4 regions of the Exiguobacterium sp. UBA6282 genome follow, and region 2 is predicted to be linked to each of the others. Evidence: riboswitches for the same ligand, from Rfam matches in the RefSeq annotation. Region 2 holds a riboswitch; each other region holds the start of a gene.

Region 1 (7,394 bases), on a different contig from region 2:
GGCTCTTTTATGATTTCGCTCCACTTCTGTTACCCCTCCCCAATTCGTGATCTACTGGATACTAAAAATGACTGGAGCACCTGATATCAGTGCGTCCAGTCATTGTGTTCCGGTTACAAATAACCGTTCTTCCGGTCGTGGAATTCTTGGGCAATCGCTCCGCGTGTCCGTTCATCAGCGAGGACGCGAAGTGCTGTCCGTGCGAGGATTTTAGCGCCTGCGATCAACGCTTCATCCCCTGCTTCCGAACGGGCTGCTTCTTTGAATGCTTCTGTATGGGCGACGAGATCGTCCGGACCAATCTTGATATACGGATGGATTGTCGGGATGACTTGACTGATGTTACCCGCGTCCGTCGATCCAAGACCCGGTCGTTCGTCGAGGTGCACGATTTGCCCAAGCGCCTCTGCTTCTTCTTGGAAGAGACGATCAAACGTCCGGTTGAAGACAAGATTGTCGACTTCATTTTGGAAAGCGATGACGTCAAGCGTCGCCCCGATCGCAAGTGCCGCACCTTGCGCGACCGCTTTGACTTTCTCCGTGACGGCATTCAGCCGTTCCCGTGTCGTCGCCCGAATGAAGAAACGTGCTTTTGCGTATTCCGGAATGATGTTCGGCGCATCGCCACCATGCGTGATGATCCCGTGGATCCGGACATCGTCCGGTAACTGCTGACGTAAGGCGTTGATCCCATTGAAGAGCTGAATGACAGCGTCGAGAGCGTTGATGCCTTCTTCCGGTGTCGCCGCTGCGTGCGCGGGACGACCCGTAAAGGCAAAATCGAGCGGATCAACCGCAAGCGAGGATCCCGTGATCCGCGTTTGTCCGGACGGATGGACCATCAAGGCCGCATCGATTCCTTCAAGCAACTGGTGTTTGACGAAACTGCCTTTCGCACTTCCGTTCGGCCCACCTTCTTCGGCTGGCGTTCCAAGCACGACGACACTCCCACCGACTTCATCAAGCACTTTGCTGACCGCGATCGCCGCTGCGACACTCGTCGTTCCGATGATATTATGACCGCATGCGTGTCCGATGCCCGGCAACGCATCGTACTCAGCGAGAAAGGCAATTGTCGCGCCAGGTCGGTCGCTTGACTTCTTCGCGAAGAACGCGGTCTCGTGCCCTGCGACGCCGAGTTCTACTGTAAAGCCTTCTGCCGTCAAACGCTCTGCATGTAGCCGCGAAGCAAAGAATTCCTCGTTACCGATTTCCGGCGTCGCATGAATCCGGTGGCTCGTCTCAAGATACGATTCCCGTTTTTGTTCGATGTCCTGTTCAATCGTCTCTACCCATGTCGTGCGTACTGGCGTCGTCATGCTATCCACTCTCCTTTAGAATTTATTCGCCGATGTCGCTTAGTGGAACGAACGTCGGGATCGAGCTACCTTTATATTCTTTTTTGATGAAAGCCGCGACATCTTTTTGTTGGTAAAGCGACGCGATCTTTTTCAGTTCTTTTTTGTTCTTGTCTTCCGTCCGTGTCGCGATGATATTGATGTATGGTTTTGCTGTCTCGTTCTCATGGACGATCGAGTCCTTGATCGGATTTAGTCCTGCGTCAACAGCAATACCGTTATTGATGATCGATGCAGCGACGTCCGGTAAGACGCGTGGCGTTTGTCCAGCGACGATCGGAACGATTTTCAGTTTCTTCGGATTTTCAACGATCTTATCGACCGATCCATTGCCGTCAAAGTCGTCCGGTAATTTGATCAAACCTGCTTCTTGTAGTAACAAGAAGGCACGTCCCATGTTCGTCGCTTCGTTCGGAACAGCGATTTTGCCACCGACTGGAATATCTTTGACGTCCTTATATTTATCTGAGTAAATGCCCATCGGTGCAATGACGGTCGTCGCAATCGGCGACAGCTTCAACTTATGTTCCTTCTTGAAGGCGTTGAAGTAGGAAATCGTCTGGAAGGCATTGGCGTCGATCTCACCCTCAGCCAGTGCCATGTTCGGCTGGACATAATCGGAGAACTTGACGAGCTCGATTTTGATGCCCTCCTTTTCCGCTTTTTTCGCGACGTAATCCCACACTTGAGTGTCTGAACCACTGACCCCGAGCTTGATCGTCTTTTCTTCTTCTCCTGATGCTGAGCACCCGGCAAATAAAATCGTCGTTAATGTTGCTCCAATCGCTACTGCTTTTTTCATGGCTGAATCGCTCCCTTGATTAATGTCTTCTGATTTTTCGTGCGACGATGTTGCCTGTCGTCTGTAAGCCTTGGACTAAGATAACGAGAATCCCGACCGTGATGATCATGACTTTCGTGTCGAACCGTTGATAACCGTACGTAATTGCTAAGTCACCCAGTCCACCACCACCGATGGCACCTGCCATCGCTGATGCCCCGATCAAGCCGACTGTTGCAATCGTTAAATTAAGGATTAGTGAACCGAGTGCTTCCGGCAGAAGGAAGCGGAAAATCGTTTGGAATGGCGTCGCCCCCATCGCTTCTGCTGCCTCAAGGACACCTTTGTCGACTTCAAGTAAGGAACTCTCGATCAGCCGTGCCATATACGGGGCGGCATAAAAGACGAGTGGAACGATGGCGGCTTCTGTTCCGATCGACGTCTGGACGATCAACCGTGTCAACGGGATGATCGCAACAAGTAAGATGATGAACGGAATTGAACGGAAGATATTGACGATACTGTTGAAGAATGTGAACAGCGGGACGTTCTCGAGCAATGCCCCTTTTCGGGTGACGACGAGCAGGATGCCGAGTGGTAAACCGATCAAAGTCGAAAATAATAACGACACTGACACCATCGTCATCGTCTGCAAAAATGCTGTCCAGATATCACTGTAGTTAACTAGCATCAGCAAGCACCTCCTCGACGGTCACCTGTGCCTGATCGATGTACTGTAAGGCCCGTTTTACTTCGATTGTTTCACCGATCAGTTCAACAAGTAATGTACCGAACGGTGTTTCCTGTAACTCCGTGATGCTACCGTGCAGGATGTTGACATCGACGTCGAAGCGTTTTGCGACTTGCGATAAGAGTGGTTGCCCGGTGTGATGTCCGAGAAAATGAATCTTATAGATCGGATGCGCATTCCGTGACTCAATCAACTGACGAATTGATGCCGGAATTTCATCATGCATGACGGAGCGGACGAAGTTTTTCGCTGTCTCGGTCTGCGGATTCGAAAAGACATCAAAGACTGTTCCTGACTCGATCAGCTTCCCGGCTTCGATGACGGCGACCCGGTCACAAATCTCCCGGATGACGCCCATCTCATGGGTGATCAAGAGAATGGTGATCCCGTATTCCGCATTGATGCGTTTTAATAACTGGAGAATATGATGTGTCGTCTGAGGATCGAGTGCTGACGTCGCTTCGTCACATAAGAGCACGGATGGTTGCGTCGCTAGTGCCCGGGCGATGCCGACACGTTGCTTTTGTCCGCCGGATAATTGATCCGGGTAATGATCCGCCTTGTCCGCAAGATCGACGAATTCGAGTAATTCCGTCACCCGGCGACGAATCTCGTCTTTCTTGACACCTGCGAGAACGAGTGGTTTCGCAACGTTCGTAAAGACCGTGTTTGCATTCAATAGATTGAAGTGTTGAAAGATCATCCCGATCCGCTGTTTCGCTTGGCGTAATTTTTTTGGTGATAGTTGTGTTAAATCTTCCCCGTCGACCGTCACTGTTCCTGACGTCGGTCGTTCTAACAGGTTGACGCAGCGGAGCAATGAACTTTTCCCGGCACCGCTAAAGCCGATGACACCGAAGATTTCGCCTTTCTCGATCGTCAGGTCGACACCGTCGAGTGCTGCGATCGTCTGATCCTTCGTGACGTACGTTTTTTTGACTTGATGAAATGCAATCATTCCGTTTTCCCCCTTCATTCAACAAAAAAGGTCCCTTCTTGAGAAACAAGAAGAGACCTGGATCCGCACAGTGGCAGAATCCACTCCACTCATCTCTCAGACATCTGTCTGATGGAATTGGCACAGTGCTCATAATGAGTCTGTTGCCGAGGTTTCGTAGGGCCAGTCCCTCCACCTCTCTGGATAAGTATTGCGGTATGAAATTCGTATGTGTGTTGTTGCGTTGTTGCTTATGTCGTAAAACTAATTTTTACATTACGGGTCGAACCTTTAAAAGTCAACCAACTTTGCAAAAATAATCCATTTGGCGCATATCGATTGAGTCATAAGTTATGAGTTAGCTGAAAGAATAAATCACGATTCGTCCAGAACGATTTGACAAGGCATTTTCGGTCGTGCTACCATCGTTTCAATGATTAATCCGACAATTCCAATATGATATTTATCAAGAGTGAACGAGAGACCTGGCTCTATGACTTCACGGCAACCTGCAATCTGTAAGGTGCTCCGACCAGCAAAGCGCGGCTTTGGATGATACGGTGAAAAACTCGTGGGCGTCCAAGCAGTGACGTTGACGAGTTTTTTTCACGAATGGAGGAAAAATAGTAATGATGAACTATCCTGTATTGACTGGTGCTGAAGCATTTTATCTTCAAGGTGGACCGATCGGCATTTTAATCTGTCATGGTTTTAATGCGACCCCGCAAAGTGTTCGGGACGTCGGTGAGGCATTTGCTGCTAAAGGATTCACTGTCTATGCTCCACGTTTGCGTGGTCACGGGACGAACGTCCGTGAGTTCGAACAATCGACTGCTCGATGTTGGAAGCAGAGCCTGCAAGACGGCTATGCACGTTTACAAGAAACATGCGATCAAGTCTTCGTCATCGGTCAATCGATGGGCGCGACGCTCGCACTATCGCTCGCCGCTGACGGGATTCCATTTTCAGGCATCATTACGATCAATGCCGCTCTCTCCGTTCCGTCTTATGAAGCATTGTCGTTTGAAGATGGTCCACAGTACTTACCAGAAGGGGCACCGGATATCAAACGGTCTGCTTTCGAAATCATCTATGACCTCGTTCCGAGTCGTTGTGCATTCGAACTCGTCCGCTTGATGGATGAGACGAAAGGACGCCTTGGATCGATCCTTCTACCGACATTGATTCTTTACTCGGCAACCGATCACGTCGTTCCGCCGTCGAGCTCGGATTACCTGCATCAGCATATCGGGACGAATGATAAACGAATCTACTGTCTCCTCAACTCGTACCACGTCGCGACCCTCGATCATGATCAGGATTTGATCGTGCGTGAGACGATTCGTTTCATCGAACGCTCGAGCCGTGTCTCACAGGAAACGGGATAATAAAAAAACAGCTATTCGTCTTCACTTAGAAGCGAACAGCTGTTACATCAAAGGACGACCATCATCGGTTCGTCTTTTTTGTTTATCCTTTTTGGTGTTGCATCGTTTGGAGCGGCTTCGGCTTTCCTGGCACTTCATGGCAGTGGCGGCACCGTGGCTCATACGATTCTGAAGCGCCGACTAAAATGATCGGATCATCATAGTTCGCTGGTTTTCCATCAATCAAACGTTGTGTCCGGGAAGCCGGATCGCCACATGAGAGACAGATCGCCTGAAGTTTCGTCACAAATTCTGCGCGCGCCAGTAATTCCGGCATCTTGCCAAATGGCTCTGCCCGGAAATCCTGATCGAGTCCTGCACAAATGACGCGTTTTCCGTCTTGCGCAAGTGCTTCGATGACTTGAACGATCTCATCATCAAAGAATTGAACTTCATCAATTCCGACAATTTGTGTTTCTTCCGCTACTGCTGCATAGAGATCACGACTCGTCGCCATTGGAATCGCCACGACGGAATTTCCGATGTGAGAGACGACATGCTCTTCATGGTACCGGTCGTCGATTGCCGGCTTGAATACTTGAACGGGCAGTTTGCCGTACTGTGCCCGTCTGACACGACGAATCAACTCTTCCGATTTCCCGGAAAACATACTACCACAAATTACTTCGATCCAGCCGTACTGATTTATTACATGCATCATCGTCCGACACCGTCCTCTAAAAATAGTCACTTTAACGAGTATAGCTCGAAACGGTATTGAGAAAAAGGGTTGACTTCCGGAAATCAAAATTCATTTTTTCTTTACCTAGAATTTTTGTCCTTTCATTCCAACCTTCATCCATTTCCTGTACACTAAAGAAGAAGATTCTCGCGAAAGAAGGTGTCCCCGATTCATCATCTCTTACATGACATTCTGCACCAATATGGCGCCCTTGGTCTTTCCGTCCTTCTCGCAGGTGGTATCGTGGGATTGCCGGTTCCTGATGAGACCTTGCTCGTCCTGTCCGGTTTTTGGATGCATCAAGGCAATCTACCGCTGTTCGGTACGATTCTTGCCGCTTACGCTGGCAGTTGCATCGGAATGACGATTAGCTACGTGCTGGGCTTAAAACTCGGCATGCCCCTGTTGCATCGCGTCGGACCAAAGATGCGCATCTCAGAAAAACACATTCTCTCCGCTGAAGCCGGATTTCGTCGTTACGGCAAATCGGTCTTGATCATCGGTTACTACATACCTGGTCTTCGCCAACTCTCTGCCTTTTTTGCAGGTGTTTCAAAAATGCCGTTTCGCATTTTTGCGAGTTACGCGTATACAGGTGCTTTGATTTGGGTCAGTGTGTTCTTGGGCGCCGGCTACTTTGTTGGTCGTCATATCTCGTTCCATAAAGTCGTCGACTACATCTTGGCACATCCAGATGCCATGCCGTACTTGATCGGGATCGTCGGCGGGATTGCTTTCTCGTTCGTCTTAAAGACGTACCTTACGTACCGTTCGCAATTCAGCCTATACAAAAACAGCCTGCTTCCGTAATGGAGGCAGGCTGTTTTTTAAGAACCGGCAAGTAATTACTTGCGGCCGTATTTTTTGTTGAAGCGATCGACACGACCATCTGCCGCGTTGAACTTTTGACGACCTGTGTAGAATGGGTGCGAGTCTGAAGACACATCCACACGGATGAGTGGGTACTCGTTACCATCTTCCCAAGTGATCGTTTCGTTCGAAGAACGAGTAGAACCGCTTAAGAATTTGTACTCAGTCGTTGAATCCATAAATACTACTTTGTTGTAGTTAGGGTGAATTCCTTGTTTCATGGTTGATTTCTCTCCTTCCGCCCTGGTCCATTTGCTGAGCCAGAGTAAGTTACCTTCCTATACTAAACGATTTTTTTACGCGTCGCAATAGTTATTTTTCCGTCGTTGCTTCCTTCTTGACAGTACGCGGTTTAGCAGGTGCACGTCGGACCGTCTTCTTCTTTTCTTTCTCAAGTTCAGCAAAAAATTCTTCATTATTTTTCGTGTCGCGAATCTTACGCAGGAACGTATCGACGAACTCGTTCGACTCGTTCATCGTCCGACGAATCGTCCAGAGCGCATCGAGTTGCTCTTTCGGAAGCAAGAGTTCTTCCTTCCGCGTACCTGATTTGCGAATGTCGATTGCCGGGAAGATTCGGCGTTCCGA
Region 2 (7,394 bases):
AATCAGGAATGGATCCACCGCACTCGTCGAAACCCAGTTGCTGCCTTTCTCACGCATCAGGTTGATGTCCTGATTTGAGACATCGATCGAGATCAATGGGATTTCTTGACGTTTATTATCCTTGAGCGATTTGTAAGCGCCTTTTGCGACTTCGTCCCATGCTCCCCAAACGGCATCAACGCTTCCTTTCGGGTATTTCGCGAGAATGGCATTCATCTTTGTCGCGATATCCCCTTGGACATCTTGGAAGTTCGTCGGTCCAACCGTCTCAAGCGTTTTGATTTTGCCGTCTGCTTCGTACGTCTTATAGATTTCCTGACGACGATCGAGCGGGGCAAAACCTGGTCCGAACCAGAGTTTGATGACACGGACCGGCTTTTTGTCCGTCACCTTCGTCACTTCATCGAGTGATAGCTTCGCAAGTTGATGATCGTTTTGGAACGTTTCCGTCACGTCTTGTAGAGATGCCCCTTTTTTCTTCGTGACCGTATCGAACGTCACGACCTTCAGTCCTTTATCGACTGCTGGTTTGATCATGTCATAGGCATAGTCTTCCTTACCGTGCGAAATGATGAGCCCATCATACTCTTGCTGAATCGCCTGCGCGACCAGTTCCTTGAACTTGACATCGTTACCTTCCGAAATGAACGTGCTGACTTTAAAGCCGAGCGCTTCTCCTTCACTTCGTGCGCCATCAAGGAATTGCTTCGTATGGTCGTCCGATGCGAGGTTACGGATGACGGCGATCTTGACGTCCGATTGAACTCCTTTTGGTACATCCTTGACGACTTTCGTCGTCGCTTCTCCATTCGCACAAGCCGCTAGTAATAAGGCCGGTGCTAGGACGGCGTAAGCTAATTTTTTCATGAATTGTCTCCTTATCCGAGGGGTTGAAGCCCCGTTAATTTTTCAATCGTTTCTTCATTCGGTTGCGTGATAATACCAAGTTCGGTGATGATGCCCGTGATCAATGTGTGTGGTGTGACATCAAAAGCTGGGTTGAAGACAGCAACTCCTTCTGGTGCTGTCGCAACATCTTGGACAGTCGTCACTTCCTGCGGATCACGTTCTTCAATTTCGATCGCGTCTCCGGAAACAAGTGAGAAATCAAACGTCGAGAGCGGTGCTGCGACGTAAAACGGGATACCGAAAGCTTGAGCGAGTAATGCTAGTTGGAACGTTCCGATCTTATTCGCCGTATCTCCGTTGCGTGTAATCCGGTCCGCCCCGACGATGATTGCATCGATCTGTTTTTCTTTCAGCGTATGGGCGACCATGTTATCTGTAATTAGCGTGACATCGATGCCGGCACGTTGTAGCTCCCATGTCGTCAGTCGTGCTCCCTGCAGTAATGGTCGCGTCTCACTCGCAAAAACCGATAATTCAATGCCGCGTTCTTTTGCGATATAGAATGGCGCAAGTGCTGTTCCATAAGCAGCGGTCGCAATCGATCCAGCATTACAGATCGTTAGGATCCGGTCACCTGACTGGAACAATTCAAGTGCATGAATCCCGATTTGACGTGACGTCTGCGCATCCTGATCGTATAAGGCAATCGTCCGCTGCTCGAGCCGTTCGCGGATCTCTTCTACCGACGTCCCGTCTTGAATGATTGGATTCAATTGATCAAGGACATTTCGTAAGTTAACAGCCGTCGGTCGTGTCGCGAGTAACGTCGCTGATGTCTCAAGCAAAGTCTGCTTATAGATCGACAGTTCTGCTTCAAACCGGTACGCCTCTTGAACGAGTACGAATCCGCCAAATAAACTGATCGCAGGCGCCCCTCGGACGCGCAGTTGTTTAATCGCTTCGACCGCTTGTGCAAGATCGGTAATGACTTCATAGTGTTCTTCCTGCGGTAGACGTGTCTGATCGAGAATCGTCAAGACACGATCTTCATAACGAATACTTTGAACGAATGTACTCATCGGCTAAGTTCCTCCGTTACGTCGAAGTTTCGTAAATCATCAAATGTCCGGCATTCGGTCCGACGTTTGATTAACGCCGATCCTAAACGTAAAGCATGTTGTTTTCGTTCTAGTCGTTCCGTCATAGAACTAATCGTTTCTAAATCAGCGACTGGTGCGAGTCCGATCGTCCGACGAATCAGTTCGCAACCGGCAAAGCCAAGGGCATCCTGCAAGATCGTGCTCAGTACATCGTCGACGAGTCCCGATGTCCGGAATGGTTCGACGGCTTCGCGTTCCCATAAGGCGCGGAACGTCGAAGCGAACGTCAGCCAGAACGTATCGATGTCGCGAATCCGGGCATCACGAAGTGCTGAATAATCCGGGTATGCTGCAAAGAATAAGTGGGCGATGAACTGTCCGACATCAAATCCGAATGGACCATAAAAGGCGAATTCTGGATCGATGACTTTCGTTTCCGTTGCCGAAGCAAAGATGCTTCCTGTATGTAGATCGCCGTGTAGCAACGCATCTCCTTTCGTGATGAAAAGCGCTTCGAGTTTTGCGACTTCGCGTTTCAACTCATCGTCCGCCCATAGACGTGCCACCTCTTCTTCAAGCCCGGCTTCAATCTCGTTCGTCTCCGCGTCATGGAACGGATCCGTGAAGATTAATTTTTCCGTGATGTCGCACAAGTCCGGATTGTAGTACGTTCGGGCGACACGTTTTTTTTCAACCGGACCAAGCGCAAAGTCCGATGTATGGAATAAAGTCCGAGCGAGATAAGAACCAATATGTTCCGCAAGCAACGGATACTGTTCACCTGCGAGTAAACCGCTTCGAACGATTGTCAGATGTGAAAGATCTTCCATGACCGTATACGCCTCGTCGTGACTAGCATGAAAAACACGCGGTACGAACGGCACGGCATGCCGGGCGAATTCACGGAGTGCGGATTGCTCGATCCACGCCCGCTCGAGTGATAGTGGCCAGCTTTCACCGACGACTTTCGCGTACGGAAGTGCTTGTTTTAGAATCAATCGATGTTCACCTTCTCGAATTCGAAAGACAAGGTTGAGATTGCCGTCGCCAATCTCTTCTGCTTCGACGGCTCCGTCGCCGATCAGTCCTAGTGAGCGGACCCGTTCGATCGCGTCCTGTTCTGTAAATGCTTTGTATGTCATCTCAGTTCCCCCTGTGTGATACACGAAAAAGCGCCTCTTTTCGTCATCGAAAAGAGGCGCAGGAAAGTCACTGCGTCCTCTTATCTCTCAGACGAAACGTCTGTTGGATGTAGCACCGTGCCAAGTGGTCGGTTGCTGCGGCGTCATCGGGCCAATTCCCTCTGCCAACTCGCGATAAGAGTCGTATGTAGTTGTCGTGTGTGATATTGATTTGAATCTTACGCAATCCTCTTCCCTGCTGTCAAATCGAAATCAAGCAGAAACGGATATCGTTTTCGCTCCATATATAGAAAGAGTATTTTCAAAAAAATAAATTTTCTAAAAATAGTTTGACAAGTCGTGACTCTCATGTAAAAATTGCAATTAGATTTCACAATTTCATCCAATTCTTATCAAGAGCAGACGGAGGGACAAGCCCTACGATGTCGCAGCAACCGACCTTTTGGCACGGTGCTAATTCTTGCAGCTACTAAGCTGACAGATAAGAGTCCACGTTCGAATCATTCATGGTCTCTTGTCGCTGACAAGAGACCATTTTTTTATTGAAGGAGGAAAGACATGGCTTACATCACAGCTACTTATCAATTGACCGCCCGCGATCGACTGGAGCAACGCGCCGAACAACTCGCGCTTGGTCTGACGGTTGGTTCCTGGACGGAGCTGAATCATCTTGAGCAACAACAACTCGCCTCATTCAAAGGAGAAGTCGTACATACGGAAGAGCGCGACGGTAAAGGCTATATCACGATTCGTTACCCGGAACACAATGTATCGCGCGACTTTTCTGCGATCTTGACGACCGTCTTCGGGAAACTTTCACTCGACGGTGAAATCAAATTAACAGAACTGCTACTACCCGATACATTCACGTCGGATTTTCCAGGTGCGAAGTTCGGGATTGAAGGGGTTCGTTCCTTGATTGGTGTCGAAGATCGTCCACTGTTAATGAGCATCTTCAAAGGGGTCATCGGACGCGATTTATCGTTCCTTCGTGATCAACTCGAAGGACAACTTGCTGGTGGGATCGATCTCGTCAAGGACGATGAGATCCTATATGACAATCCGTTGACACCGACGATTGATCGGGCACGGATCGGACGTGAGGTTATCGATGCTCATTTCCACCGGACCGGTAAACGTGCGTTGTATGCGATCACACTTAGTGGTCCCGTCTTTACGCTCAAGGATCAAGCCAAACGATTGATTGACGCTGGAGCAACTGCTTTCTTGTTGAATACCTTCACATACGGACTCGACGTCTTACGTGAATTGGCAAGTGATCCGGAGATCAACGTTCCCATTTTCAATCATCCGGCTTACAGCGGTGCATTGATTGCTAGCCCGAACCACGGTGTTGCAGCGCCTGTCTTACTTGGCACATTACCGCGCGTTGCTGGTGCAGACTTAACACTATTCCCGTCACCTTACGGCAATGTCGCTCTTCCGAAGGACGTCGCCCGCGGCATCGCGGTCGAAGCGACTCGCCTCGGTCAGACGAAAGCGATTTTCCCTGTCCCTTCAGCCGGTATTCACCCAGGACTCGTTGCTCAACTCGTACGCGACTTCGGGATCGATTCCGTCATCAACGCTGGTGGTGGCGTACATGGTCATCCGCAAGGTGCTGCGGCTGGTGTTATCGCTTTTCGTCAAGCACTTGATGCGGCACTCGCAAATGAATCCCTATCGAATGCTGCGTCACGACATGAAGAATTACGAGTCGCGCTCGACGCTTGGGGGATCAAGTCATGACCTTACGAATTCTTTGTGACTTCGACGGTACCGTAACGATGCAGGATAACATCATTGCACTCATGGAGGTATTTGTGCCAGTGAATGACTTCGAACCGTTGAAACGTGGCGTGCTCGACCGGACGTTATCGATCCAAAGTGGTGTCGGGCAGATGTTCGCGCTTCTGCCGTCCGACGGTAAAGCGGACTATCTTGATTTCTTGATGGAGCGCGCCGTCATTCGCGAAGGATTTTCGGAGTTGCTTCAGTACAGTCGTCGTCAAGGAATCCATTTTTCGATTGTTAGCGGTGGAATGGACTTTTTCGTCGAACCGATCTTAGCACCGTTCCTCGAGCAAGAGCAGATTTACTGTAACATTGCCGATTTCAGTGGTCCATTCGTCCACATCGATTGGCCACACGCCTGCGATGCCCATTGCACGAATGGATGCGGCTGTTGTAAAACATCCGTTGCCCGTACATTATGCAAAGACGATGACGTCATCATCGTCATCGGTGACTCAGTGACGGACTTCGAACTCGCAAAACAAGCGGATCGTGTCTATGCCCGTGATTATCTGATCACGTTGTGTGAAGAAAATGATATCGCCTATACACCTTTTGAGACGTTCCACGATATCGTTCATGATTTAGCACGATCGGAGGTGACGATATGACATTCATGCGACGGTATGAAGAACTACGCGCCATCAAACAAGAACTTGCAGCGCGCGATTGGTTCCCTGGTACGAGTGGTAACCTCGCCATTCGGACGTCCGGTATTCCGATTGAATTTCTTGTGACGGCAAGTGGGAAAGATAAGCGGCAGACGACTCCTGACGACTTCGTTCATGTCGATGCGACCGGTCAATTGATCGGCGAGCAATCCGGGCGCCCTTCTGCTGAGACATTGCTCCATGTCGAAGTGTTCAACCGAACGAACGCCGGATGTTCCCTGCATGTCCATACGATTGCGAACAATGTGATTTCGGAGTTATATGGCGATCAGGGAAGTATCACCTTCTCCGGTCAAGAAATCATCAAGGCACTCGGTCACTGGGAAGAAGATGCGACGGTCACGGTGCCGATCATTCCGAATCACGCGGACATCCCGACACTCGCTGCTGCTTTTGCGCCATATGTCACAGCGGACAGCGGTGCCGTCCTGATTCGCAATCACGGAATCACGGTCTGGGCACCGACCGCCTTTGAAGCAAAGAAACACCTCGAAGCCTTCGAGTTTTTATTCAACTATACGTTGACGTTGCAATCATGCCGTCAATCTATCTATTAAAAGGAGGAATCATCTCATGGCAACAGTCTTATTCCAAGAAACAAACACACGGTATACGGATCAAACGGAAGTCGCTGACTTCCTCGCATCGCGCGGCGTTCTTTACGAACAATGGGACGTCTCAAAACTACCAGCACCTCTCGTCGAGAACTTCACACTGACGGATGCCGACAAACAAACGATTCTCGATACGTTCGCTCCAGAAATCAAAGACGTATCAGAACGTCGTGGATATCAGACAGCTGATATCATTTCACTTTCGGATACGACACCGAACCTTGACGAGTTGCTCGTCAACTTCCAGAAAGAACATCATCACACGGATGATGAAGTCCGTTTCATCGTAAGCGGTCACGGCGTCTTCGCGATCAAAGACGAAGAAGTCGGCTACTATAACATCGAACTCAATCCTGGTGATTTGATTTCTGTTCCTGTCAATACACGCCACTACTTTACGCTCCAAGAGGATCGGAAAGTCGTCGCTGTTCGAATTTTCGTCACGACGGATGGCTGGGTTCCAATTTACGAGAACGAGACATCCACGGTCTCTTAAGAACGACAAAAGCGTTGATTTCTTCTATATAAGGAGAATCGGCGCTTTTTCTTATCTCACAAACATATCACTACATCGACACGTAACAGATATAATGAGGGAAAAGCGATTGGGGAGTGAGCAACATGCATATTCGTCCTGTAACGGAACATGATTTACCCGCCGTTCTATCCATTTATAATGAAGGCATCGAAGACCGAATCGCAACGCTTGAGACGGATCGAAAAGATTTATCGTTCATGACCCAGTGGTATGCAGAGCGTACGCATCGCTACGCTGGATATGTCGCAGAAGATGAGACAGGTGTCCTCGGCTTCATTTCTCTTGATCCGTATAACCCGCGTCCTGTCTATGCGACAGTTGGTGAGATTTCCGTCTACATTACTCGAACACATCGCGGACAAGGGATCGGGACACAGTTGTTAGAAACTGCCGAACAACATGCGCGCGATCATCAGATGCATAAGCTGATTCTCTTTACCTTCCCGTTCAATAAAATCGGACAAAAGCTCTACATCCGTTCCGGATTCCGGATTGTTGGGACATTTAAGGAACAAGGTCGCTTGAACGGCGAATACGTCGACGTCATGGCGATGGAGAAACGCTTACGATAGGATTCATTGAATGCCAGACGGGGAATAATCAATCCGAGTCATTGAGAGAGGATGAACCTAATGGATATTCAACAAATTCGTAATGCGACGCTTGTCGTCACGTATGCCAATCAA
Region 3 (7,394 bases), on a different contig from region 2:
GATCGCACATTACGCCGGATCATGTATCACACGTTGGAATCTTACGACGGGCGAAAAACTGGATCATGTCGACTTCCCTGTCTCGAATCCGACATGTCCGATTTTTTACGAAGATCGATTACTCGTCACGACAGCTGCCAACGGAGATGATGCACCACATGCCGGTGCTGTCTTCGCTGTGACATTTGAATAATTAGCATGGGAGGGATCATCTAGTAATAGATGGTGCCTCTTTTTACACATAATCCGTCTAGACGCCTATTCAAAAACAGACGATACTAAAGAAGAAGTCTATTTACTTTTTGAAGGAGTGAAGCCGATGCGTGTCACGATCATCGAACGTTTACACCAATTGCAGACGACCCCATCCTTTTTCCCGGTCAATTGCTACCTGTTTGAAGAAGCAGACAGTTTGACATTGATTGACGCCGGACTCGGAATCAACGCAAAGGCGCTTTATCACTATATTCGAAAGCAAGAAAAACCGCTCGGCGCGATTATCCTGACACACGCACATGCCGATCATGTCGGCTCGCTCGATTTCCTTGCGAATGCCTTTCCTCTCGCTCAAGTCTGCATCAGTTACCGTGATGCCGCATTGCTCAGTGGGGACGAGACGCTACGCGAAGGCGAAACGACTCCTTTAAAAGGCGGTATTCCGAAAAACATCAAAACACGTCCAGATCGTTTGCTCGAAAGTGGTCAACAAGTCGGTAGCCTCAGCGTCATCGCCTCGCCAGGTCATACACCTGGTTCGATTTCTCTTTGGCATGAAGGTAGTCGGATGCTAATCGCCGGAGATGCCTTTCAGACACAAGGGGGACTCGCTGTCTCCGGTGACGTCCGTTGGCAATTTCCGTTCCCAGCACTTGCGACATGGGATCCGGACGTTGCTCTTCGCTCCGCCGATCAATTAACGGAACTGTCTCCAGATATTCTTGCCGTCGGACATGGTCCCCTCATCCTTGGACCAAGTTACGAGATGCGCCAAGCCGTCGATCGATTCACGCAAGTCTTACAGACGAAAAAATCGTCACCTTTCAAATAACACACGAAAAAACATCCGCGACGCGTTCCTGACACGTCGCGGATGTTTTTTCGTCCAGCAGTTCAATTCTGTTCTGTAACAGTATATCGATATACACGTGCTTCATAAGGACGTAGTTCATCCGAGATATCTGGATAGTTCGACACAAGCAACTTATCTTGTGATAAAACGAAGGCAGTTTGCATCGGTTCGTCATGCACGTTGAGAACGATCCGCCACACTTCTCCCTCTAGTTCCCGCTCATAGATGTAGAGATACGGATCATGAAGAGCTAAGTCGCGATACGTACCATAGACCATGATTGGATGATCCTTTCGCATCTGAATCAATGCTCGGTAGAAGGCAAGTACGGATGATGGATCGGCTTCTGCTTGCGCGACGTTGATGTCCGTGTAATTCGGATTGACCGCTAACCACGGTTTCCCACTCGTAAAGCCTGCCGCGTACGTACCGTCCCACTGCATCGGCGTGCGGGAGTTATCGCGTGCGAGTAACTGCATTGACGAGAGTACGACCTCCGGATCCTCGCCGCCAGCGACGCGCTCTTCATATCGATTGCGAAAGGCGACGTCTTGATAGAGCGACGGATCCGAGAAGCGAATCCCCGTCATCCCAATCTCTTCTCCTTGATACACGTATGGAATGCCAGGTAATGTATGCAACATCAAACCGAGTAGTTTCGCACTCTCGACTCGGTATCGTTCACTGCCGAAGCGGGTCACTTGTCGCGTATGATCGTGGTTGTTGAGAAACTGTGAATTGACGCCTAACGGATACAAGACGTCATACCATCGTTTCTGAATTTCCTTGAAACGTAAAAGATCCATCGCCTCCATGTCGTCCGCGATTTCGAAGTGAAACAGCGTCCGAAGTTCTTCACGTTCTTCACTGACATATAACAGACCGTCTTCCGGACCAACGAACGGAATCTCACCGACCGTGAACAAGTCTTTCCCGGCAAGGACGTTCGCATGCATTTCCTGAAGGAAGTCGTGCACACCTGGTTGATTTCCGAGATACGATAGATCAAACGGATTGACGACATCCTCAAGCGAACGTTTTTTGATCAAGTTGATGACGTCCATCCGGAAACCGTCAATCCCTTGAGCGATCCACCAGTTCATCATGTCGTAGATCGCTTGCCGGACAGCCGGTTGTTCCCAGTTCAAATCGGGTTGTTCTTTCGCAAAAGAATGGAAATAATATTGTTCGCGCTCTTCACTCCACGTCCAAGGGCTCGGCGCAAAGTACGACCGCCAATTGTTCGGGGGCGTCTCTTTCGTTCCATCTTTCCAGATGTACCAATCATCCTTGTCGTGGATTCGGTCCCGCGACTGACGGAACCAGTCATGCTCGTCACTCGTATGATTGACGACCAAATCAAGAATTATCTTTAAGCCGCGTGCGTGAGCCGCTGTGATCAACTCTTGTAGATCGCCCATCGTCCCCGCCTTGTCCATGATCGTGTAATAATCGGCAATATCATAGCCATTATCGATGTCTGGAGAACGGTAACATGGATTTAACCAGACGATATCGACACCAAGCGATGCGATGTAATCTAGCTTGTCGATGACACCTCGCAAATCACCGATGCCGTCCCCATTCGAATCCTTAAAACTGCGCCAATAGACTTGATAGACGACCGCTTCTTTCCAGCTAGCTCGCTTCATCTCCTCACTCCTCTCCCTACTCTCTATTCCCGCTCCACATATCTGTACCTGTTTATTGGACGATTTTTTTGAATTTCAAAAAAGTTCTTTTCTTTTGACTGAATATTCGTTATCCTTGACGACAATACTACGAAGGAGGCACACATCCATGAAACATTTCGCTCCATCCATCGCCATCGATCGGCTTCCTGCTCCCGTTTTCGCTGAACTTGCGAACCGGATCGGTGCTGTGAAAGCTGCCGGACATGATGTCATTACCCTTGGTCAAGGAACACCCGATCAAACCACGCCCGTACATATTCTCGACGCCTTGAAACAGGCGATCGATGAGCCAACAAACCTTCAATATCCACCATTTCGTGGACATGATTTTCTAAAGCACGCCGTCGCGAGCTTTTATGCGAACGAATTCGGCGTCACGATCGATCCGGCAACCGAGGTCGCAATTCTTCTCGGTAGTAAAGCCGGAATCGTTGCCTTACCACAAACGATCGTCAATCCTGGAGAAGGTGTCATCGTCCCGGATCCGGGGTATCCGGATTACCTGTCTGGAGCAGCACTTGCTGGTGCTTACCCGATTACACTTCCATTGCTTGAGAAAAATAACTTCCTGCCGGATTACGATTTACTTGATACGACAGATGTCGAGCGCGCCCGGATGTTGTTCCTCAATTACCCGAGTAATCCGACAGGTGCGACAGCGACAGCAGAAGCCTTCGAACAGACAGTTGCCTTCGCGGATGCCCATGATATTTGTGTCGTCCATGATTTAGCCTACGGTGGCATCAGCTTTGATGGTCCCACACGAAGCTTCTTGCAGACGGAAGGGGCGAAAGATGTCGGAATCGAGTTGTTCTCACTCTCGAAACGCTTCAACATGTCTGGCTTCCGAATCGCTTTCGCGATCGGAAATCCGTCCGTCATCTCAAGCATCGAGACGTATCAGGAACATCTCTACGTCAGTGCCTTCACACCGATCCAACATGCAGCGACCGTTGCCCTGATGAGTGACCAAACATGTGTCCGTGAGTTAAGTAGCTTATACGAAACACGACGTAATGCCTTGTTCGCGAAACTCGATGCAATCGGTTGGAGCGGACCACGACCGGGCGGTTCCTTCTTCGTCTGGCTTCCGGTGCCTGAAGGATACACGTCCCAAAGCTTCACGGATCATCTGCTTGATGAAGCATACGTCGCCGTTACTCCTGGATCATTCTTCGGCGAATACGGCGAAGGCTACGTACGGATCAGCTTAATTGCTGACGTCGAACGTCTAGAAGAAGCCGTCGGGCGAATCGGAACGCTCAACCTGTTCCGGACACCTGTTGCGGAATAATTCTGAAAAAACATTTGACAGATGGGAATCATTTCCGTTAAAGTAAATCCCAACAGCATAACTACTTATCGAGAGCGACCGAGGGATTAGGCCCAACGACGTCCGGCAACCACCTATCAGGAACGGTGCCACATCCTACAGAATGGATTCATTCTGAGAGATAAGTTACGAAATCTTACACTTTCGTCGCTTTTTTCTGGTTGCTCTGCTACTAGGAAAAAGCGACTTTTTTTGTACAAGGAGATGAGCAGATGATTGAATTCAAACAGATTACGAAACGGTTCGTCCGAGACCGGACCCCGATTTTTGCATTACGAGATGTCGATTTGACGATTCAAAAAGGAGAAATCTTTGGGATCATCGGTGAATCCGGTGCCGGTAAGAGTACGTTGCTTCGTCTGATCAACGGTCTCGAGCATCCGACACAAGGAACGGTAAAGGTCGACGGTGTCTCGCTCGGCGGAATGTCAAAAGCAGATTTGCGTCAACTTCGCTTGCGGACAGGAATGATCTTTCAGCATTTCCAATTGATCCAGTCGCGTAATGTCGCAGATAACATTGCTTTCGCACTGAAAGCTGCTGGCGTCAAACGAGCAGATTTTCCGGAACGGATCCGTGAACTCGTCTCGCTCGTCGGACTCGAAGGATTCGAGACGAACTTCCCGAGTCAGTTGAGCGGCGGACAGAAACAGCGCGTTGGGATTGCCCGGGCACTCGCGAATGATCCAACCGTCTTGTTATGTGACGAAGCGACCTCTGCCCTTGATCCGGTCACGACGCTGCAGATTTTAGATTTGTTGAAAGGTTTGAATGAACGACTTGGATTGACGATCGTCCTCATCACGCATGAGATCGATGTCGTCAAACAGATTTGCCATCGTGTCGCGGTCATGTCTCAAGGGGAAGTCGTCGAAGTCGCCTCTACATACGATTTGTTCAGTCAAGCCAAACATCCGGTGACACAACATTACGTCGACACGGCACTCCAGATCGAACTACCGGAACGCATTTTGCAAGCGACACCGGGAAAAATCATCCGCCTGCAGTTCACGGGCGAGAAGACCGGTGAAAGTACGTTGTCGGAAGCCATCCGTCGATACGATATCTCGGTCAGCATCCTGCACGGAAAAGTCGATTACATCCAAGACGTCGCTTTTGGTGTCCTAATCGTCAGCTTGACGGGATCCTCCGATCAAATCGCACCTGCCCTCGACTGGCTTGCGGCGGAACTTCATACACTCGAGGTGATTCAGGATGTGGCTTGATCGTATACAAACGATGTTACCCGAGTTGTTGAAGGCACTTGGTGAGACGGCGTGGATGGTTGGCATTTCGCTTGCCTTCGCATTGGTCGTCGGGATTCCACTCGGGATTCTCCTGTTCGTCACCGACCGCGGTTTATTCTTTCAAAACATTGCCGTCCGACGTGTCCTTGACTTCGTCGTCAACATCGTCCGCTCCTTGCCGTTCATCATCTTGCTTGTTGCCCTCATTCCATTAACGAAATTCTTGCTTGATAATACGATTGGTCCGACAGCAGCATCCGTCAGCCTCAGTGTCGCAGCGATTCCGTTTCTCGCACGACTCGTCGAAACATCACTGCGTGAGATTCCACCTGGTTTGATCGAAGCAGCGGAAGCGTGCGGAGCGAAACCGTTACGGATCATCGTCAGTATCCTTTTACCAGAAGCACTCCCTGGCATCATTCAGGGCATCACGCTAACGACGATCAGTTTGATCGGCTTCTCGGCGATGGCTGGGATCGTCGGCGGTGGAGGTGTCGGTGACCTTGCAATCCGCTTCGGCTATTATCGCTATGATAATCTCATCATGATCGTGACGATCGTCGTCCTCATCGTCATCGTCCAAAGCATTCAAGCACTTGGCAATCAACTGGCGCGAAAAACAGACAAGCGCTAATCATACATATAAAGGGAGAGTTGAATCATGAAAAAACGATATGCCTTTTTAGCTACAGCCTTACTCGGTGCAGGAATCCTCGCAGGATGCGGAGACAGCAGTGCTGATGAAAAAGACAAGACGATCAAAATTGGGGCGACAAGCGGTCCTTATAGTGACATGGTCAAACAAGCGATTCAACCGCAACTCGAAAAGAAAGGCTATAAAGTCGAAATCGTCGAGTTCAGCGATTATATCCAACCGAACATCGCACTCGGTAGCGGCAATATCGATGCTAACTTGTTCCAACACTCGATTTACCTGAAGACGTTCTCTAAAGAAAAGAACCTCGACCTTAAAGGACTCATCACTGTCCCGACGGCACCGATGGGACTATATAGTAAAACGGCGAAGACACTTGACGACGTCAAGACGGGCGCTGAAGTCGCGACACCGAACGATCCAACGAACCAGGCACGCGCGCTGAACCTCTTGGCAGAACAAGGCTGGATCGAACTGAAGCCAGATGTCGATCCACTGACCGTCTCAGAGAAAGATATCGTCAAAAATCCGAAGAAACTCGTCATCAAGCCGCTTGAAGCAGCGCAACTGCCACGTGCCATCGAAAGCGTTGATGTCTCAGCAGTTCCAGGGAACTTCGCGCTTGCTGCGAAATTCGATTTACTCGATGCGCTAGCACTTGAGACGATGGACGAGCAATACCGGAACCTCATTGCTGTCCAAACGAAAGATGCAGACTCACAAGTCGCAAAAGACCTGAAGACAGCTGTCGAATCCGATGCCTTCAACACAGTCATCGAAAAATCATTCAAAGGTTTCAGCAAACCAAATTGGGCAAACTGATTTTAAAAACGACCGGAATTCAAAAGAGATCATCTCTCATTGAATTTCGGTCGTTTTGTGTTAGAACCGATACCACATGAGTTCTTCATCATGATAGGTACCATCGATTTTCAACGCCCGCGGTTCAATCGCGTACGATTCGAAGCCAAGCGACCGATACAAGGCTTTAGCGGCTTCATTCGTCCGAACGACCGAGAGATGAACCTGCTCGATCCAAGGACGCTCCTCTAATGCCCGTAATGCCTCTTGTACCAATTGCCGTCCGACCTGCTGTTTTCTGATGCTTGGAGTGACGTACATCGCAAATAAATTGGCTCGATGTCGCATCTTGTCCAGCTCGGAGCAGACAACGGTGACGACCCCAACGAGTTGCGCTTCATGAAACGCACCGAACGTCGCTGCCTGTTCGCTCTGAAATCGCGTAGCATACTGGTCGACTGGTCGATCTTTTTCCGCTTCATAATCGGAGCCGAACGCTTCCGGGTGATTCTGCAATGCTTCTAATCGCAATGCTTTATAGAGTACTGCATCTTCTGGATTCAATCGACGGATTTCCAATCTCCCCACCTCCTGC
Region 4 (7,394 bases), on a different contig from region 2:
TGACGACGAGCGGCTTCTGCGACGAGGCCGCACTATCGAGATAGACGAGTTTCCGGTCGTTGACCTGTTGGTCGAGGATCGGAAACTGATTGCGGATGGATGCATCGATTCCCATATTAGTTTACTTTCCCTTCGATGACTTGAACGAGACGTTCTTTCACCGAGTCAATCGCAAGTTCCGAGACGACTGGCTGGAGGAAACCGTGAACGACGAGGCGTTCTGCTTCCTTCCGTGAAAGACCACGGCTCATCAAGTAGTAGAGTTGTAATTCATCGACACGACCGACAGATGCCGCGTGTCCTGCCATGACGTCATCCTCATCGATTAAGAGGATTGGGTTTGCATCACCACGTGCCTTTTCCGACAACATGAGGACACGTTCCGTTTGAACGCCGTTTGATTTCGAAGCGCCGTGATGGATCATCGACGTTCCGTTGAAGATTGATGTTGCTGCGTCTTTTTGGACACCGTGGATCAAGATGAAACCTTCTGATCCTTTACCGAAATGGTCCGTACGGACGTTGAAGTTTTGTTTTTGCTCTCCACGACCGACCGTAACGGCTTTCGTATCTGAGAACGAATCGTTTCCGACGAGGTGTGTTTTTGTTTCTGTGACCGTGTGACCGTCATTCATGTGACCGAGTGCCCATTCGAGCTTCGCGCCTTGTTTGACGACACCGCGACGGTTCATATACGTGATGGCACCCTTAGATAGTGTATCTACACCACCAAAGAGAACTTTTGCGTTGTCTTCGACGAATACTTCTGTGACGACGTTGACGTTATGCGCTTCGTCACCGTAAGAGACGAAGTTTTCGATATACGTCAATTCGCTGTCAGCATCTGCAACGATGATTGCGTGATGGTAAAGGGCAGCGCCTGATTGCTCAAGCGTGTAGATTGCTTGCATCGGTACAGACAGCTTGACGCCTTTTGGTACATAAAGGAACGTACCGCCGTTACGAAGTGCTGCGTTTAATGCCGCAAGACGATCTTCGTTGACTTGAACACCTTCAGTCATGAAGTACTTCTCGACGAGTTCCGGGTGTTGTTTTAATGCGTCTTCGAGCGTCGTGAAGATGACGCCGTTCGCCGCTTCACTGTTTTGCGCGTGGACGAGTTGTCCGTTACGCGTGACGAGCATGTGATCACGGTTTTCGCCGATCAATGCTTCGATATCTGAAGAAAGACCAGTGACGGTTTCAAGTTCCGTCGTACCTTCTGTGAAGTTCCAGCCTTCGATCTTGATTTTTTCTACTTTTGGCAATGCGAGCGTTGGGGCAAGATCAAGCGCGTCTTGACGCTTTGCGACCATCCAAGATGGTTCCCCTAAGCGAGTCGCACGTTCTGCCACTGCCTCGCGATTTACTGCAAGATTCAGTTCTACAGTCATCATGCTTCCTCCCTCGTCTTACGCTTTTGTTTCGATTTCGACGTCTTCGATGCCGAGTTCTTTTTTAACCCAGTCATAACCTTCTGCTTCGAGACGGTGTGCGAGTTCTTTACCGCCAGACATGACGATTTTTCCGCCCATCATGATGTGGATGAAGTCTGGCTCGATATAGTTCAAGAGACGTTGATAGTGCGTGATGATCAAGCAGCCGAATTCAGGTGAACGCATTTCGTTGACACCTTTTGCAACGACTTTAAGTGCATCGATATCAAGACCTGAATCGATTTCATCGAGAATCGCGATTGCTGGTTTAAGCATCATCATCTGAAGAATTTCGTTACGTTTCTTTTCTCCACCAGAGAAACCTTCGTTGAGGTAACGGTGTGCCATTTCTGAAGGCATCTCGAGAAGACCCATTTGTGAATCAAGTTCACGGATGAATTTCATGAGTGAGATTTCATCGCCTTCTTCACGACGCGAGTTGATTGCTGAACGAAGGAAGTCTGAGTTCGTAACACCACTGATTTCGCTTGGGTACTGCATTGCGAGGAACATACCTGCTTGTGCGCGTTCATCGACTTCCATGTCGAGGACGTCTTCGCCGTCGAGTGTGACTGAACCAGATGTCACTTCGTACGATGGGTGACCCATCAATGCTGATGCGAGTGTTGATTTACCTGTCCCGTTTGGTCCCATGACCGCGTGGATTTCCCCGCCTTTGATTTCCAAGTTGACGCCTTTCAAGATTTCCTTGCCGTCGATCGCGACGTGTAGATCTTCAATCTTCAAGTGTGAAGCCTTCATGTTAGAATCCCTCCATCTATTCATTTCGTGACTGACGATTCAGAACACGAGCGTTACTAATTTAGTATCATTCTAATCTTAAAGAAACATGGCGTATTATTCAAGCGTCATCGCTCGTTGTTTTTTCTCAAAATCATGCGTTTTGTTGAGAATCATTCGAAAGTTTCACCGGTTCCTCCAGTTCCTCGATCGTCGAAGTCCGATGAATCCGTTGTGACAGTAGGAGCAGTGGTATTCCGAATAATGTCAAGCCCGCTAAAATCCCGAAAATCGGTAACGGACGGTCCGCTCCATATAAACTTAATAAATGTCCGCCGGCAATTGGACCGATTGATTGTCCGATCGACGTCAAGCCCATTGCCCCGAAATAACTGCCCCTTAATTCCGGCTTCGCAAAGCGATCAGTCAAGATGTCGGTCATCGTGAACATCATCACTTCCCCGCACGTGAAGATGAACATCGCGACGATCATCCACCAGATCGCGTTTGCATTCCCCATGACGAACAGTCCGATCGCAACAGTCGCAATCCCGGTCGTGATCGAAACGAGCGGTGACGTCTTGACGCCAAACTTCATGATCGGATACTGCACGATCAAGACGGTGATCGCATTGATCGTGATTAAGATCGCATAGAGTGTCTTCCCGCCTTCAAGGAGTGACGTCTCCGTCAAGAATTGCGGCAAGGTCGAATTGAACTGGCTGTAGCCGAAGACCCCGAAGATGATGCCGGCGAGTGCCAGCGTAAAGGCGATATCCGTCCGCAACAGACGAACCGTCGCTCCGAACGAGACCTTCTTGCCACCATGTGTCTCAGTGATTGGATGACGTTTAAATAAGAATCCAATCATCACCCCGTATGCCATATAGACGAACGCCGTGATGTAAAACGTTGCGGACGTATTCCCCGCACTCAGCAGTAAGGCAATTCCTGGTCCGATCGCAGCTGCGATGTTGATCATCGCGTAACGGATATTGAAGACGAACAATCGGTTCGCTTCGTCCGTCGTATCACTGATCAAGGCACGAGCGGATGGCTCAAAAATCGAACGACAGACTCCGTTCAAGGCACTGAGGATGAAGAATGCCCAGAACGTCTCGACTTGCGCGAGTGCGATGAAGACGATCGCGAACCCGATCGTTCCGGCGAGCATCATCGCCCGGCGACCATACCGGTCCGACAATGTACCGCCGATGAAACTCATAACGAGACTGGCGATCGCCGAAATACTGAGAACCCAGCCGACATCGACCGGATCAAACTTCAGAACGGTCGTCATGTAGATAGCGAAAAATGGCATCGTAATGAACGTTCCGAGACGTGAGAAAAACGTCCCGAACAAGACCCCGATTGTCAACGGATGCAGTTGACGTATGCGTTGCATATGATTCCCCCTAACCCCTGTTTCAGACAAATGAAAAGCATCCTTCCATTATATAGGAAGGATGCCGGCTTCGGTGAACTTATTTGCTGACTGGAACGACCGCACCTTTGTACTTGTCGAGAATCCAATCTTGGTTTTTCTTCTCGTGCAGCACGTCAAGAAGTGCTGTGACACGTTTGTCTTTCTCATCGCCGTCACGTGTGACGATGATGTTGACGTATGGTGAAGACTCATCTTCTGACGCGATCGCGTCTTTCAACGGGTTCAAACCGTTATCGATCGCATAGTTCGTGTTGATGAGGACGGCGTCGCCTTCATTGTTCTTGTAAGCTTGCGGAAGAAGCGATGCTTCGATGTTCGTCTTGAACTTGAGTTTCTTCGGGTTCTCCGCGATGTCACCGAGTTGCGCGTCTGTCGTTTTACCGTCTTTGAGTTTGATTAATCCTTCGTTTTGAAGGAACGTCAAGACACGACCGCGTTCCGCGACGTTTGAGCTCGTTAAGATCGTTGCACCGTTTGGTAACTTATCAAGTGACTTGTATTTCTTCGAGTAGATACCGAGTGGCTCAACGTGGACGCCACCTGCGTTCGCAAACTTATACGATTTGTTTTCTTTCTCTTGTTGCTCGAGATACGGTACGTGCTGGAAGTAGTTCGCGTCGAGTTCTTTTTCAGCGAGCGCTTTGTTCGGAAGCACGTAATCTTGGAACTTCTTGATTTCAAGCTTGTAGCCTTTTGCTTCATATTCCTTTTTGACGTGTTCGAGGATCTGAGCGTGCGGTACGTTCGAAGCACCGATGACGAGTGTCTTGTCGTCGCTTCCTGATGATTTTTCGCCACAAGCAGCAAGACTGATTGCTAAGACGGATACAGCGGCAGTACCTACGAATTTTTTCCAAACTTTCATGAATGATTCCTCCAATATGAATAAAATTTGAATTAACGTTTATCGATTGCTCGGATCAGTAAGTCCCCAATGATTTGGATGACGAAGACGATCGCTAAGATTAAGAGTGTCGCAATGACGATGACATCGTTTTGAGAACGCTGGAATCCTTCGATGAAGGCCATGTCCCCGAGTCCACCTCCGCCGACTACTCCGGCCATTGCCGTGTAACCGACAAGTGCAACGAGTGTAACCGTGATACCAGAAACGATAGCAGGCAATGCTTCTGGGATTAAGACTTTGTAGATGATTTGGAACTTCGTCGCGCCCATCGATTCAGCTGCCTCGATGACACCTTTATCGACTTCGCGAAGTGCGAGTTCAACCATCCGACCGTAGAACGGTGCGGCTCCTAAAATCAGTGCCGGTAATGCTGCTGTTGGTCCGAGGAACGAACCGACGACTGCTTTCGTAAATGGAATCAATAAGATCAGTAAGATGATGAACGGAATCGAACGGAAGACGTTAACGATCAAGCTCAAGATCGAATAAAACGCCCGATTTTTGAACAACAATTCTTCATTTGTCGCAAACAATAATAAACCAATGATCAAACCGAGAATGAATGTCGAAAGACCAGCGACTGCCGTCATATAGATCGTACTGCCTGTCGCTTCCCACACCATGTCCCAGTCTAGGTTGTCAAAGAATGAAATCATCGGTGATCCACCTCCACTTCAACATCACTGGCTTGAAGCTTCGTGATGACCGCTTGTGTTGCTTCTGTTTCCCCGATTAACTGAATGAACAGTGTACCGAGCGCCCCTTCCTGTGATTGACCGACGTTTCCCCCGATGATATTGAACAGGACGGGTGAATCCTTCATGACTTCCGCGAGGATCGGACTTTCCGCCGTCGATCCGACGAACGTCAACTGAACGATTTTTCCGGTTGGGTAGCGTTCGCGGAGTTTCGCGAACGTCAACTCGTTTTCCGATGGCGACGTCAATTGTTTGACGAATTCCTTCGTCATCGCTTGCTTCGGATGACGGAAGACTTCTGCGACCGGTCCTTGTTCGACGATTTTACCGGCCTCCATGACGGCGACCCGGTGACAGATTTTTTGAATGACGTGCATCTCGTGTGTGATCAAGACGATCGTCAGTTTTAATTTTTCATTGATGTCGACGAGTAACTCAAGAATCGAGTCCGTCGTCTTCGGATCGAGTGCACTTGTTGCCTCGTCACATAAGAGAACGTCCGGGTTCGATGCGAGTGCCCGAGCGATACCGACACGTTGCTTTTGACCACCCGATAATTGCGACGGATAGGCTTTTTCACGTCCATCCAAACCAACGAGTTGAATCAGTTCCGCAACTCGTTCCTTACGGCGAGCCTTCGGGAAGCCACCGAGTTCGAGTGGGAACATGATGTTTTCTTCAACAGTCCGTGACCAGAGTAAGTTGAAGTGCTGGAAGACCATCGAGACATTCTTGCGGACGCCTCGTAATTCTTTTGGTTTCAGTGATGTCATTTCGACACCATCGATTTGAATCGAACCACTCGTTGGTGCTTCGAGCATATTCAACAATCGGATCAAGGTCGATTTCCCTGCTCCGGAATAACCGATTATTCCAAAAATTTCACCGCGCTCGATTGTCAGATCGACATTCGCGACGGCTTCGACCGCTCCGCGCTTTGAGCGATAAATCTTTCCTACGTCTTGTAAACGAATCACAACTGTCCCTCCTAAAATAAAAAAAGTGCGCGCGTTTTAGAGCAAACGCGCGCACTTTTCAGTACACAAAACCATTTGCTCTCATCTCCCAGACTTTTGTCTGCTGGAATTAGCACCACTTCGGATTAGATCCGCGGTTGCCGGGTTTCATCGGGCCAGTCCCTCCACCACTCTCGATAAGAGTTTCGGTATTAAGTTTGTAGAATATATTCTGAATATTAGCAGGGGTTATTTTTGTTGTCAAACAGTTTTTTCAGAAACTTTTTCGAGGAACGTGAAAGCACGTGTTAAGTCTTCTTTCAAATCTTCCGCATCCTCAAGTCCAACTGAAATCCGAACGAGACCGTCCGTGATGCCGAGTTCTGCCCGACGTTCTGCTGGGATCGACGCGTGCGTCATCCGTGCCGGAACGGAAATCAGGCTCTCGACGGCACCAAGACTCTCAGCAAGTGTGAAGAAATGTGTCGCCTCGACGAGTTTTTCTGCGTTCGCTGCTGAACCGACATCAAAGCTGATCATCCCACCAAATCCAGTCGCTTGTTTCGCTTGGATGTCGTGACCAGGATGCGATGCAAGTCCTGGGTAGAAGATGTTCGAGACGATGTCTTGCGCTTGCAAGAACGCAACGAGATCATGGGCTGTCTCTTCGATCGCATCCATCCGGATACCGAGTGTACGAAGACCACGGACGAGCAAGAAGCTGTCTTGCGGTCCAAGCACGCCGCCTGTCGAGTTTTGGATGAAGTGCATCTCTTCGCCGAGCGCATCATCTTTGACGACGACAAGTCCAGCGACGACGTCCGAGTGTCCGCCGATGTATTTCGTCGCACTGTGCAAGACGATGTCTGCACCGAGCGCGAGTGGTTGTTGATGATATGGTGTCGCGAACGTGTTGTCGACGACGAGTTTAAGATCGTGACGTTTGGCGATCGTTGCGATCGCTGCGATGTCCGTTACTTTCAACAACGGGTTCGTCGGTGTTTCGACGTAGACGATCTTCGTGTTGTCTTGGATCGCTGCTTCCGTTGCTGCAAGGTCCGTCGTATCGACGAATGTCACTTGAATGTTGAACTTCGGTAAGACGCGTTGCATCAAGCGGAACGTACCACCGTAGACATCATCTGTCATGACGATGTGGTCGCCAGACTCAAGCAAGTGGAAGACGGCATGAATCGCTGCCATCCCAGA

The links. A riboswitch is a leader RNA that binds a small molecule or an ion and turns the genes downstream of it on or off. The one in region 2 is predicted to bind S-adenosylmethionine.
Positions count from the first base shown of each region.
Region 1: linked by a shared signal. The riboswitch ahead of B2751_RS03420 (methionine ABC transporter ATP-binding protein) and the one ahead of B2751_RS08820 (2,3-diketo-5-methylthiopentyl-1-phosphate enolase) in region 2 are both predicted to bind S-adenosylmethionine.
Region 3: linked by a shared signal. The riboswitch ahead of B2751_RS10555 (methionine ABC transporter ATP-binding protein) and the one ahead of B2751_RS08820 (2,3-diketo-5-methylthiopentyl-1-phosphate enolase) in region 2 are both predicted to bind S-adenosylmethionine.
Region 4: linked by a shared signal. The riboswitch ahead of B2751_RS07775 (methionine ABC transporter ATP-binding protein) and the one ahead of B2751_RS08820 (2,3-diketo-5-methylthiopentyl-1-phosphate enolase) in region 2 are both predicted to bind S-adenosylmethionine.

Region 1 covers NZ_DJUM01000013.1:61,621-69,014, reverse strand. The annotation lists gene B2751_RS03435 (M20 family metallopeptidase) at 114-1,319, opposite strand; gene B2751_RS03430 (MetQ/NlpA family ABC transporter substrate-binding protein) at 1,342-2,160, opposite strand; gene B2751_RS03425 (methionine ABC transporter permease) at 2,180-2,830, opposite strand; gene B2751_RS03420 (methionine ABC transporter ATP-binding protein) at 2,820-3,848, opposite strand; SAM riboswitch class I at 3,935-4,038, opposite strand; SAM riboswitch class I at 4,288-4,389, shown strand; gene B2751_RS03415 (alpha/beta hydrolase) at 4,457-5,215, shown strand; gene B2751_RS03410 (thymidine kinase) at 5,298-5,912, opposite strand; gene B2751_RS03405 (DedA family protein) at 6,096-6,746, shown strand; gene B2751_RS03400 (type B 50S ribosomal protein L31) at 6,782-7,027, opposite strand; gene rho (transcription termination factor Rho) at 7,119-7,394, opposite strand, start outside.
Region 2 covers NZ_DJUM01000028.1:19,953-27,346, reverse strand. The annotation lists gene B2751_RS08835 (sugar ABC transporter substrate-binding protein) at 1-867, opposite strand, end outside; gene mtnA (S-methyl-5-thioribose-1-phosphate isomerase) at 879-1,928, opposite strand; gene mtnK (S-methyl-5-thioribose kinase) at 1,925-3,091, opposite strand; SAM riboswitch class I at 3,169-3,272, opposite strand; SAM riboswitch class I at 3,478-3,579, shown strand; gene B2751_RS08820 (2,3-diketo-5-methylthiopentyl-1-phosphate enolase) at 3,650-4,840, shown strand; gene B2751_RS08815 (2-hydroxy-3-keto-5-methylthiopentenyl-1-phosphate phosphatase) at 4,837-5,496, shown strand; gene B2751_RS08810 (methylthioribulose 1-phosphate dehydratase) at 5,493-6,113, shown strand; gene B2751_RS08805 (1,2-dihydroxy-3-keto-5-methylthiopentene dioxygenase) at 6,130-6,666, shown strand; gene B2751_RS08800 (arsinothricin resistance N-acetyltransferase ArsN1 family A) at 6,792-7,280, shown strand; gene B2751_RS08795 (MBL fold metallo-hydrolase) at 7,341-7,394, shown strand, end outside.
Region 3 covers NZ_DJUM01000038.1:70,684-78,077, reverse strand. The annotation lists gene B2751_RS10575 (SMP-30/gluconolactonase/LRE family protein) at 1-193, shown strand, start outside; gene B2751_RS10570 (MBL fold metallo-hydrolase) at 320-1,048, shown strand; gene B2751_RS10565 (alpha-glucosidase) at 1,111-2,721, opposite strand; gene B2751_RS10560 (aminotransferase class I/II-fold pyridoxal phosphate-dependent enzyme) at 2,870-4,057, shown strand; SAM riboswitch class I at 4,120-4,224, shown strand; gene B2751_RS10555 (methionine ABC transporter ATP-binding protein) at 4,309-5,322, shown strand; gene B2751_RS10550 (methionine ABC transporter permease) at 5,312-5,977, shown strand; gene B2751_RS10545 (MetQ/NlpA family ABC transporter substrate-binding protein) at 6,005-6,820, shown strand; gene B2751_RS10540 (GNAT family N-acetyltransferase) at 6,881-7,378, opposite strand.
Region 4 covers NZ_DJUM01000024.1:10,995-18,388, reverse strand. The annotation lists gene B2751_RS07805 (cysteine desulfurase) at 1-115, opposite strand, end outside; gene sufD (Fe-S cluster assembly protein SufD) at 117-1,394, opposite strand; gene sufC (Fe-S cluster assembly ATPase SufC) at 1,413-2,198, opposite strand; gene B2751_RS07790 (MDR family MFS transporter) at 2,332-3,582, opposite strand; gene B2751_RS07785 (MetQ/NlpA family ABC transporter substrate-binding protein) at 3,662-4,489, opposite strand; gene B2751_RS07780 (methionine ABC transporter permease) at 4,522-5,187, opposite strand; gene B2751_RS07775 (methionine ABC transporter ATP-binding protein) at 5,184-6,206, opposite strand; SAM riboswitch class I at 6,285-6,389, opposite strand; gene B2751_RS07770 (bifunctional cystathionine gamma-lyase/homocysteine desulfhydrase) at 6,447-7,394, opposite strand, start outside.